DNA from 3 places in the Streptomyces sp. NPDC102437 genome. Region 2 is predicted to be linked to each of the others. Evidence: riboswitches for the same ligand, from Rfam matches in the RefSeq annotation. Region 2 holds a riboswitch; each other region holds the start of a gene.
What was found. Region 2 has a riboswitch for cobalamin ahead of ACIRJP_RS05635 (CbtB-domain containing protein). Riboswitches for the same ligand answer to the same signal wherever they lie in the genome.
Positions count from the first base shown of each region.

Region 1: it holds a riboswitch for cobalamin, as region 2 does, so the genes downstream of both, ACIRJP_RS15480 (ribonucleoside-diphosphate reductase subunit alpha) here and ACIRJP_RS05635 (CbtB-domain containing protein) in region 2, are expected to answer to the same signal.
Region 3: it holds a riboswitch for cobalamin, as region 2 does, so the genes downstream of both, ACIRJP_RS31225 (cobalamin biosynthesis protein) here and ACIRJP_RS05635 (CbtB-domain containing protein) in region 2, are expected to answer to the same signal.

Region 1 covers NZ_JBIWKI010000010.1:177,261-181,073, forward strand. Annotated here, with positions in the region: gene ACIRJP_RS15480 (ribonucleoside-diphosphate reductase subunit alpha) at 1-1,800, opposite strand, end outside; cobalamin riboswitch at 1,942-2,083, opposite strand; gene mctP (monocarboxylate uptake permease MctP) at 2,240-3,813, opposite strand, start outside.
Region 2 covers NZ_JBIWKI010000003.1:137,491-141,303, reverse strand. Annotated here, with positions in the region: gene ACIRJP_RS05645 (dihydrolipoyl dehydrogenase family protein) at 1-95, shown strand, start outside; gene ACIRJP_RS05640 (histidine phosphatase family protein) at 847-1,455, opposite strand; adenosylcobalamin (AdoCbl) riboswitch at 1,565-1,713, shown strand; gene ACIRJP_RS05635 (CbtB-domain containing protein) at 1,717-1,932, shown strand; gene ACIRJP_RS05630 (CbtA family protein) at 1,959-2,732, shown strand; gene ACIRJP_RS05625 (GNAT family N-acetyltransferase) at 2,814-3,320, opposite strand; gene ACIRJP_RS05620 (tetratricopeptide repeat protein) at 3,398-3,781, opposite strand.
Region 3 covers NZ_JBIWKI010000031.1:64,290-68,102, reverse strand. Annotated here, with positions in the region: gene ACIRJP_RS31230 (cobyric acid synthase) at 1-569, opposite strand, end outside; gene ACIRJP_RS31225 (cobalamin biosynthesis protein) at 566-1,579, opposite strand; cobalamin riboswitch at 1,724-1,855, opposite strand; gene ACIRJP_RS31220 (hypothetical protein) at 2,007-2,237, opposite strand; gene ACIRJP_RS31215 (anion permease) at 2,260-3,531, opposite strand; gene ACIRJP_RS31210 (class II aldolase/adducin family protein) at 3,787-3,813, shown strand, end outside.

The sequences.
Region 1 (3,813 bases), on a different contig from region 2:
GCGCAGCGCCTCCCACCGCTCGGGCCAGTTCAGCTCGGTGTCGTAGTGGTCGGGGTGCAGCACACCGCGCGCCGCCCGCGTCTGCGACCAGGCCGGCAGCGGGCCCGAGCGCTCCGCGAGCTCGCAGGACGACTCGTACGCGGCGAGCATGATCCGCTCGGAGATCTTCGTGGAGAGCGCGCGGGCCTCGGGGGAGTCGAAGGGCAGCCGCAGCTTGAAGAAGACATCCTGGAGACCCATGGCGCCCAGACCCACCGGGCGCCACTTGGCGTTGGAGCGGCCGGCCTGCTCGGTCGGGTAGAAGTTGATGTCGACGACCCGGTCCAGGAAGGTCACGGCGGTGCGGACGGTGGCATCCAGCCGCTCCCAGTCGATGCCGCCGTCGGCGACGAACGCGCCGAGGTTGACCGAGCCCAGGTTGCAGACCGCCGTCTCGCCGTCGTCGGTGACTTCGAGGATCTCGGTGCACAGGTTCGACGAGTGGACGACGGTGCCCGGCTCGGCGGTCTGGTTCGCGGTCCGGTTGGAGGCGTCCTTGAACGTCATCCAGCCCTGGCCGGTCTGGGCGAGGGTGCGCATCATCCGGCCGTACAGCTCACGGGCGGGGATCGTCTTGCGGGCCAGGCCCTGGGCCTCGGCGGCCCGGTAAGCGGCGTCGAACCCGTCGCCCCACAGGTCGACGAGACCGGGCACGTCGGCGGGCGAGAACAGCGACCAGTCGCCGTCCGCGTCGACCCGGCGCATGAACTCGTCCGGGATCCAGTGCGCCAGGTTGAGGTTGTGCGTACGCCGCTGGTCCTCACCGGTGTTGTCGCGCAGCTCCAGGAACTCCTCGATGTCCGCGTGCCAGGTCTCCAGGTAGACGGCGGCGGCGCCCTTGCGGCGGCCCCCCTGGTTGACCGCGGCGACGGAGGCGTCGAGCGTCTTCAGGAACGGCACGATGCCGTTGGAGTGCCCGTTGGTGCCCCGGATCAGCGAACCGCGGGAACGGATGCGGGAGTACGACAGACCGATGCCGCCCGCGTGCTTCGAGAGCCGGGCCACCTGGTGGTAGCGGTCGTAGATCGAGTCGAGCTCGTCCAGCGGGGAGTCCAGCAGGTAGCAGGAGGACATCTGCGGGTGCCGGGTACCGGAGTTGAAGAGCGTGGGGGAGGAGGGCAGGTAGTCGAGCCGGCTCATCAGCCCGTACAGCGCCGCCACTTCGTCCACGGCGCGCTGCGAATCGTCCTCGGCCAGTCCGGCCGCGACCCGCAGCATGAAGTGCTGGGGCGTCTCGACGACCTGGCGGGTGTGCGGGTGGCGCAGCAGATAGCGGCTGTGCAGGGTCCGCAGCCCGAAGTAGCCGAAGCGGTCGTCCGCGCCGTCGGCCAGCGAACGCTCCACCAGCGCGTCGAGGGCGGCCGCGTGCCGGGCGACGAACTCGGCGGTCCGGTCCGCGATCAGGCCCTCGCGGTGGCCGACCGCGACCGAGGCGGAGAAGGAGACCGCGCCCTGGCCGGCCGCCTCGTCCGCGATGGCGAGGGTCAGCAGCCGGGCGGCGAGCCGGGAGTAGGCGGGGTCCTCGGAGATCAGCCCCGCGGCGGCCTCGGTGGCCAGCGACCGAAGCTCGGCCTCGTCGGCGCGGGCGCTGCGGCCGCGCAGCGCGGCGGCGGCGACCCGGCCGGGGTCGGTGTCGGGCAGATCGGCGGTCAGTTCGGTCAGGGTCCGCAGCAGTGCGGTTCCCGGTCCGTCCTGTGCGGCGGCCTCGGACTCGGCTGCTGCGGACGCGGCGACTGCCGGATCGGCTGGCGCGATGGTCACGTGGTGCTCTCCCTCGCTCGGCTCGGGGCCGGCGGGGATCGGGGCAGCCCTGCGGGCGCGCAGACCCGGAGCAGGGCAGCACTTCGCACGGCGTCCACCGGCCCAACCGCGAGGCCCGGACGTCTGGGCATCCGGTTCGGTCGAGCCGGATGCGCTGCCGGCAGGTCATCGGACTGACTCGGGGGTGCACAAAAGCGCACTGAATACACCGTTGCGGGACAGTTCCGGATTCACACCGGATTCCCCTGCGGCGACAGCGAGGACGAGCATACATGTGGGGGCTGCCCGAAGAGGCAGCCCCCACATGTTGTGTCGGTCGGCAAATACCGGGACCACAGGACGCGTTCTGCGGCCCTTTCGGGCAGACGGCGGACGGGCCAGTCGCACCCCTTCGGGAAAGGGGCTCGACGGGCCGTTGGCAGGCCATGGGCCGCGGTTGTCAGTGGCCGCTCGGAGCGCCCGCCGTGGCCGGCGGGAGTTCCACCTCGACGCCCGGGTCGCCCGCGTCGGCGGTGTAGTCGGCCGGGGACGTCTCGTCGGTTCCGGCGGGTGCCTTCACGGCGTTCAGGACGAAGGTGAGCACCACCGTCACCACCACGTTCAGCACGAACGCGGTGAGGCCGATGTAGCCGATCTCGCCGATTCCGGGGATCTCCTTGGACGAGCCGCCGAAGTGCTTCTGCGTCGGCGAGGCGACCCCGTACGCGGCCACCGTCCCGTACACCATGCCGACCGCCCAGCCGGCGAGCAGCGCCCAGCGGTGGAACCAGCGGGTGAACAGGCCGCCGACCAGGGCCGGCATCGTCTGGAGGATCCAGATGCCGCCGAGCAGCTGGAAGTTGATCGCGACCGTCTTGTCCATGGTGAGGACGAAGGCGAGTGCGCCGACCTTGACCAGCAGCGAAACCAGCTTGGAAACCTTGGTCTCCTGCTCCGGGGTCGCGCCCGGCTTCAGGAAGTCCTTGTAGATGTTGCGGGTGAACAGGTTGGCCGCGGCGATCGACATGATCGCGGCGGGTACCAGCGCGCCGATGCCGATGGCGGCGAACGCGACGCCCGCGAACCAGTCCGGGAACATGTTCTCGAACAGCTGCGGGATGGCCAGCTGCCCGTTGTCCACCTTGATCCCGGCGGCGATGGCCATGAAGCCGAGCAGCGCCAGCAGGCCCAGCATCAGCGAGTACAACGGCAGGATCGTGGTGTTGCGCCGGATCACGTTGCGGCTGCGGCTGGAGAGCGTCGCCGTGATCGAGTGCGGATACATGAACAGCGCCAGCGCCGAGCCCAGTGCCAGGGTGGCGTAACCCCAGTGGCCCGCCTCGCCCGGCGCGAGTCCGGCCACCGGTTTGCCGGCCGCTGCGTTCTTCTGCGAGAACGCCTCGCCCGCCTTGGCGAAGATGTCGTCGAAGCCGCCGAGCTTGATCGGGATGTAGATGATCGCCACCGCGATGACCAGGTAGATCAGCCCGTCCTTGACGAAGGCGATCAGCGCGGGTGCCCTCAGCCCGGACGAGTAGGTGTACGCGGCGAGCACCGCGAACGCGATCAGCAGCGGCAGGTCCTTGATGAACCAGTGGGTGTTCTCGCCGCCGCCGACGCCCATCACGTCCAGCACCGCCTGGATGCCGACCAGTTGGAGCGCGATGTACGGCATCGTGGCGAGGATGCCGGTGACGGCGACCGCCAGCGACAGGCCCTTCGAACCGAACCGCCCGCGGACGAAGTCCGAGGTGGTGACGTACCCGTGCTTGTGCGAGACCGACCACAGCCGCGGCAGGAAGGTGAAGATCAGCGGGTACACGAGGATCGTGTACGGCACGGCGAAGAAGCCCGCCGCGCCCGCGGTGTAGATCAGCGCGGGCACGGCGACGAAGGTGTACGCCGTGTACAGGTCGCCGCCGAGCAGGAACCAGGTGACCCAGGTGCCGAAGGAGCGCCCGCCCAGGCCCCATTCGTCGAGGCTGGCCTCGTTCTCGGCCTTGCGCCACCGCGCCGCCAGGAAGCCCATGACCG
Region 2 (3,813 bases):
AGGTCCCCATCGACCGGCTCTGGCACGCCGTTCCCGCGTACCCGACGATCAGCGAGGTCTGGCTGCGGCTGCTGGAGGCGTACCGGGACGCGTAGCCGCCCGGGGCGGGCCGGCGGTGAGGACGGCGGCCAGCGGTGACTCGGTGCACCGCGGGGCGGTGAGCGGGACGCGGATGCCTCCAACGCGGCCCGGTTGTAAGGGTGTCGGGGTGCGGTGAGCGGTTCGGACGTCGGTCCCGTCGCCACGGCCGGACTGTTCCGCAGCACCGCGGTGCTGTTCGCGATCCGTGCGAGGGCCCGGCCCGAGACCTACCCGGGACTGCGTTCCTTCTGTGCACATGGCTGCATTCGCGGTCCACACGTCGGCGACGGGGAGCGCCTCGATGGTGCGACGGTGGCCGGCCAGGGCATGGACGGGCAGAGGCCGGTTGACGCCCCAGCGGACGGCGTTCATGGCTGTACGGACTGCTGTCGGTCGCGGATCTCGGATTGCGCGACGGCGACTGGGCGGCGGTGCCCCGTCGGCGACGGGTGGCTTCGTCGTGCGCTCAGCGCCGGCCCACGGACCAGCGGCCGTAGTGCTCGGCAAGGGCGGATGCCATGGCATCCGCCCAGAGCCTGCCCTTTCTCCAGCTCCGGTCACTCGTCGCCGGGGCCCCGCCGGGAATGCCGGGGCGGCCGGGTGTCCGACCGGCCCGGCCCGAGGGACCGCACCACCTGCGGCGCCGACGCGCTGTCGAAGGGGTGACGGGCGGGGTCCACATCGTCCCAGGTCGGAAAGCGGGTGCCGGCTCGACAACCACCCTGTAGGCCTGTGCTTCCACCCGACTGCGACGCAAACGGATTACTACCGGGCGGGGTCGGGCGTGGGGGACAACGGCTGTCCGCACCGCAGGTTCCACCGGGCGGAACGCCCGCTGAGCGCGGTCAGGGTCAGCGGGGCGACGTCCAGCCGCCAGAACGCCTCCACCGGCAGAGCGAGTGCCGCCACCATCATCGCCCGCACCACCGCGGGTTCGACGACGCCCAGCACGCGGCGCGCCCCGGCGCTCTCGGTGGACTCCGTCGTCCCCACCGTATCCAGCCAGTGTTCGGCCCGGAGGCAGAGATCCAGCAGGGACTCGCCGCCGTGGGGAACCGCCGACGGATCGGTCAGCCAGGCCGACACCTCCTCCGGCTCGGCCGTGCTCACCGCTGCCAGCCTCCGACCGCTCCACCGGCCCATGTCCCAGCCACGGACCGCCTGTTCGGGCTCGGCACGGAGCCCCAACGCGTCGGCGGTCCCGGCGCACCGCTCGGACGGCCCACGCAGATACCGGTCGGCGGTGGGCACTGCCGCGGCGACGGCCCGCGCCCGGCGGGCCCCGGCCGCGTCGAGCGGGGCGTCACCGTCGAAACGGGCCTCCCGCAGCGCGGCGTTGAGCGCCGGTGAGATCAACATCACCTGTACGGTCATGACCCGGTCAACTCCCTGAACTCTGGCCCCATGGGTGTGCCCACCATGGCATCAGGGCGGTCCGGCCGCCGTCGGCACCATGGCAGGGGGCTGCCCCCAAGGAGTATCGTCACGACGAGCATGACGTAGGTGTGACGGAAGTCCGGTGAGAATCCGGCACGGTCGCGCCACTGTGAACCCGTCTCCGTGCGGGAAGTCAGACCCAGCACCTACGTCTCAGGCACCACGATCGGGACGCGTGTTCCCTCAGGAGGTTCTGCCATGGCACAGACTGCTGCCCCCGCCACCGCCGTACCGGCGATCACCCCCATTTCCCTGAAGGCCATCGCCCCTTGGGCGGTCTTCTTCGGCATTCTCATGCTCGTACTGCTGTACTTCGTCGGCGCCGAACAGGGCGCCACCGCGGTCATCTCCGGCGAAGGTGTCCACGAGTGGGTCCACGACGGCCGCCACCTCCTCGGTTTCCCCTGCCACTGACGTACCGTCCGATCCCGGGGAAACTCATGAACTCCATATCTGTCAGAGCCCTGCTCGTCCGCGGCATGCTGGCCGGCCTCGCCGCGGGCGCGCTCGCCCTGCTGGTCGCCTACTTCCTCGGTGAGTCGCGTGTGGACGCGGCCATCGCCCTGGAGGAATCGCACAGCCACCACCATGGCGGCGGCGAGGAACTGGTCAGCCGCACCGTGCAGTCCACCGCCGGCCTCGCCACGGGTGTACTGGTCTTCGGCGCCGCGATCGGCGGCATCGCCGCCCTCGTCTTCTGTTACGCCCTCGGCCGGATCGGCAGATTCGGCCCGCGGGCCACGGCCGCGCTGATCGCGGGTGCGGCCCTGCTGACGGTGTACGTCGTCCCGTTCCTGAAGTACCCGGCCAACCCGCCGGCCGTCGGCAACCCCGACACCATCGGCCGGCGTACCGCCCTGTTCTTCCTGATGGTCGTCCTGAGCGTGCTGCTGGCCGTCGCCGCGGTCATCCTCGGCAAACGGCTGGCTTCCCGCCTGGACAACTGGAACGCGACGATCACGGCATCCGCCGCGTACGTCCTGGTGATCGGGCTCGCCTACGCGTTCCTGCCCTCGTACAACGAGGTCGGCAAGGACTTCCCGGCCGCTCTGCTGTGGGAGTTCCGCCTGAGCACCCTCGCGGTGCAGACCACCCTCTGGGTGGCCTTCGGGCTTTTCTTCGGCTGTCTGACGGACCGGCTGCTCGCACCGGGCACCGGCGCAGGCACCACCGCGAACGGCGGCGCCGGACGGGTGGCCACCGCGGCCGACTGACCGGCACCGCCCACGCGGGCCGACGACCGGAACCCCGCCGGGACCTCCCGGCGGGGTTCCGGCGTCCCGCCCCGCACCGGCTCACCGCTCGGGCCGCGGGCCACAGTCGATCCGGTAGTACTTCAGCCGCTCGTCCTGCTTCACCAGGCGCATGCCGACGGCTTCCATGACGCGCTGGGACGCGGTGTTGTCCAGGTCGCTGTCACCGTGCACGCAACTCACGCCCTGCTCACGGGCGAACAGCAGCAGGGCGCGCAACGCCTCGGAGGCGTATCCCATCCCTCGTGCCGAGGGGACGAGGCCGTAGCCGATCGTGACCTCCCCGTTCTCGTCCGGCGAACCGTGGAATCCCATCCCGCCGATCACCAGCCCGTCGGTGCGGCGCCGTATCTCGTACGAACCGAAGGGGCTGGGATCGCCGGTCGTCGCACAGGTGTTGAGGAAGCGCTCGGCCGCGGCCATCTCGCCGGGGGACGGGTAGCCGGGTGCCCAGCTGTCCCCTTCGCCCGGCGTGCCCGAAATCACGCGCAGGGCGTCGGAGCCGTTCATCAGGCGGAGCAGGAGGCGCGGAGTCTCGATGTGGGTCATGAGGGAGTGAACTATCACGCGGGGCGGGCAGGCGGCATCCCTGTTTTGCCGGATGCCGCCGTGACGCCGATGCCCGCTCACATGCCGGCGGGCCCCCCGGTGCTGGTCCGCCCCGGGCCGGAGTCGAAGTCACCGGAGAACGCCGCAGCCATCCGCAGATGACCGGCCGCCTCCGCGGCCCGCCCCTGCCGCTCAAGGGTGCGGCCCAGCATCAGCCGCGCGTAGTGCTCCACCGGGTCGAGCTCCAGCACCGCCCGCAGCTCCGCCTCGGCCTTTCCCAGCCGCGCCGAGTGGTAGTAGGTCCGGGCCAGCAGCAGTCGCGGCGACACCTGCTCCGGGACCTCCTCGACGAGCCCCTCCAGAATACGGGCCGCAGTCATGTACTCCTTTGCCTCGAAGAACATCTGCGCACGGTCCCAGCGGTCGGCAGCCGTGCCGAACTCGTAGTAGGTGTCGCTCACTTGACCTCCTTGGTCACAGACCGTTCAGGGGT
Region 3 (3,813 bases), on a different contig from region 2:
AGGGTCTGGTCCTCGGCGGCGAGCAGCGCCGTCGTACCGAAGAACGAGGCGAAGACGCCACCGCGGTCGATGTCGCCGACGACCACCACCGGGAAGCGCGCCGCCCGCGCGATGCCCATGTTCACGATGTCCGTGCGCCGCAGATTGATCTCGGCCGGGCTGCCCGCCCCCTCGCAGATCACCGCGTCGTACGTGCCCCGGAGCTGCTCCAGGCAGTCCACGACCGTGGAGAGCAGCGCCTCCTGCCTGCCCCCGTGGTAGCCGCGGGCGCTCATCTCGCCGACCGGCTTCCCCATCAGGACGACCTGGCTGGAGCGGTCGCTGCCGGGCTTGAGCAGGACCGGGTTCATCAGCGCGCTCGGCTCGACGCGGGCGGCCTGGGCCTGCATGGCCTGGGCGCGCCCTATCTCGGCGCCCTCCCGGGTGACGAACGAGTTGAGCGACATGTTCTGCGCCTTGAAGGGCGCCACCTTCACGCCCCGGCGCACGAGCCAGCGGCAGATCCCTGCCGTGACGACGCTCTTGCCCGCGTCGGAGGTGGTTCCGGCGACCAGCAGCCCGCCGCTCATGCGTTGCTCCGTCCTGTGGTGCGAGGTCCCGCCAGGTTGGTCGCGGTGCTCCGGCGCCCCGCGATCCGCCGTGCGGCGAGGGCCGCGCCGAGCCGTCCCGCCACGCACACGCCGAGCGCCAGCGCACTCACCCGGCGCGACAGCCGCACCACGCGCTCGATGTCCGCGGTCTCCACCGCCCGGCCCGTCTCCCCGTTGAGCACGGGGCGGTGCTCGACCCGGCCGCCGTACGCGAGGGTCCCGCCGAGCCGTACGCCGAGCGCACCCGCGAACGAGGCCTCCACCGGGCCCGCGTTGGGGCTCGGGTGCTTCGCGGCATCGGCCCGCCAGGCGCGGACCGCGCCACGCGGGCGCCCCCCGGCGGCCACGGCGAGGAGGGCCGTGAGCCGGGCGCCCGGCCAGCCCGCGAGGTCGTCCAGGCGGGCCGAGGCCCAGCCGTAGCGCAGATGCCGGGGCGAGCGGTGCCCGACCATGGCGTCGAGGGTGTTGGCGGCCCGGAAACCGGCCAGCCCGGGGACCCCGGCCAGCGCACCCCACACCAGGGCGCCGACCACGGCGTCCGAGGTGTTCTCGGCCACGGACTCCACCACGGCGCGGGCGATCTGCGGTCCGTCCAGGGAGTGCGGGTCGCGTCCACACAGATGCGGCAGCCGCTCGCGGGCCAGCTCGATGTCACCGGCGGCCAGGGCGGAGCCGATGGCCCGCGCCTCGCGGCCCAGGGACGTACCGCCGACGACGGACCAGGTGGCGGCGGCGGTCAGTGCCACGGAGGCGGCGGGGCTGCGGCGCACGGCACGGGTGAGCAGCGCGGCACCGCCTGCGGCGCCTCCTGCGCAGACGAGGGTGTGCAGCGTGCCCCAGCCGCGGTGATCGCGCCACAGACGGCGCTCGACGCCCGCCGCGGCCCGCCCGAAGGCGGCGACCGGGTGTCCCCTGCGGGGGTCACCGAGCAGCAGGTCGCCGATCAGGCCGGCCGTGGCGCCGTACGCGAAGATGCGGTCGGCTCGCACGGCTCAGCCGGCCGTCGCGCCTCGGCGGACCTTTGTACAAAAGGCTCTCGTGGAGAGCACCGGGACAACGGACGCACGGCAGCCGGGCATGGCGATATGTCCTCACTCAGGGTCCGCGCCCTGGTTCGACGTGACCGGCGACGAGAGTCTCCTGGCTCCCGGATCCGCGGTTCCCCCGGCCTTCCAGCCCGCTCGCGCGAGCCGTGACTTCCGGTGTGGGGGACCGCTCCCCGGTGACAGTGGCGGGACCGCGCCGGATTCGCACCGGCTTCCTCTGCTGTCGCCGTAATTGGCTCCGGCAGTCCACCACGCTCTGCGAACGCCCGTCAACCTGCCGTTGACCTGCGACGGCGCAGTGTGCTGAGACGCACATCGGGCCGGACACACGTGGTGTCCGGCCCGACGGGAGAGCGTGCGCGGGAGCGGCTCAGGCGACGATCAGATAGATCCCGTACGCGACGGCCGCCGCGCACAGCCCGAAGCAGACGTACGCGCCGGCGCGGGCCAGCAGCAGCGAGCCGCCGGAGCCGCCCTGCGCCGCCGGTTCCGGCTGCTTGGAGAGGCCGACGATGCCCAGGGTGAAGAGGCCCACCAGCGCGACGGTGACAACGAGGGAGACGCCGAATACGGAGCCGAGGGCTGCCCAGTCGATGTTCATGCTGATTCCTTAGACGGCCGGCTCAGACGGTGGCGGGTCGCGCCGGGTCCTGGGTGGTTCCGGCCGGGGCCGGAATGGTGGTCATGAGGTTCAGGTCCGGCGTCTGGGCCGCGGCCGCGGTGGGCGGCGGGCTGACGGCGGCGATGGCCTGGGTGACGACGCCCGCGGGCTCGGTGCCGCCGTCCGACGGGGCGACGTCGCCGTGGCCGACCGGCTTGCGGCGCGACACCAGCCAGATGGCACCGGAGCCCGCGACCAGCAGCGCCGCGACGACCACGACGCCCCAGGTGCCCTGCTTGGTGAGGAGCTCCGCGCCCGCCCCGACCAGACCGGCGGCCGGCAGGGTCAGACCCCAGGCGACGAACATCCGGGTGGCGGTGGACCAGCGGACCACACCGCCCTGCCGGCCGAGGCCCGCGCCCATCACGGCGCCGGAGCAGGACTGGGTGGTGGAGAGGGAGAAGCCGAGGTGCGAGGAGGCCAGGATGACCGTGGCCGCACTGGTCTGGGCGGCGAAGCCCTGCGGCGGCTTGAGGTCGGTGAGGCCGCTGCCCATGGTGCGGATGATGCGCCAGCCGCCCAGGTAGGTGCCGAGCGCGATGGCCGTACCGGCGCAGACGATGACCCAGACCGGCGGGTTGGAGCCCGGGTGCAGGACGCCGCCGGTGACCAGGGCCAGGGTGATGATGCCCATGGTCTTCTGCGCGTCGTTGGTGCCGTGGGCGAGCGAGACCAGCCCGGCCGAGGCGATCTGGCCGGCCCGGTAACCCTTGGCGGTGGCCTTCTCCTGGGCGTCGTTGCGGACCTTGCCGCCGATCCGGTACGTCAGCCTGGTGGCCAGCAGCGCGGCCAGACCGGCGACGACCGGGGCGGCGACCGCGGGGAGCAGCACCTTGGTGACGACGGTGCCGCCGTTGACGGACGACCAGCCGGCCGACATCACCGCCGCGCCGATCAGGCCGCCGAACAGGGCGTGCGAGGAGCTGGACGGCAGTCCGACCAGCCAGGTCAGCAGGTTCCACAGAATGGCGCCGACGAGCGCCGCGAAGATGACTTCTGTCCGCAGCCCGTCCTCGTTGATGATCCCGCCGGAGATCGTCTTCGCGACCTCCACCGACAGGAACGCGCCGACGAGATTGAGAACGGCGGACATGGCCACCGCTGTCTTCGGTCTGAGTGCACCGGTCGAGATGGTGGTCGCCATCGCGTTCGCGGTGTCATGGAAACCGTTCGTGAAATCGAACACTAGAGCTGTCACGATCACAATCGCGAGTAGCAGCGTGATGTGTTCCATTTACCCAGGCAATCGTTCGACGTCATTGGCATGTGGACCGTAGGCAATCTGGGTGAACGGAAGATGAACTGGGCAGGGCGCTGTGGTGTTCCAAAGCGGAGCCGAAGCATTCCGCTTGTTGCCGCAGGGGGTGCGCCCCGGCCGTTCTGCGGGGCGTGGCCCGGCCCGCCGGCGGGGTACGGCCCTGTTTCCTGGCGGAGCACGGCTGTGGCCGATCGCATACCCGTTTGCCCCCGGGGCTGACAGGATCGGCGCATGAGCGATCAGCAGCGGGACGCGATC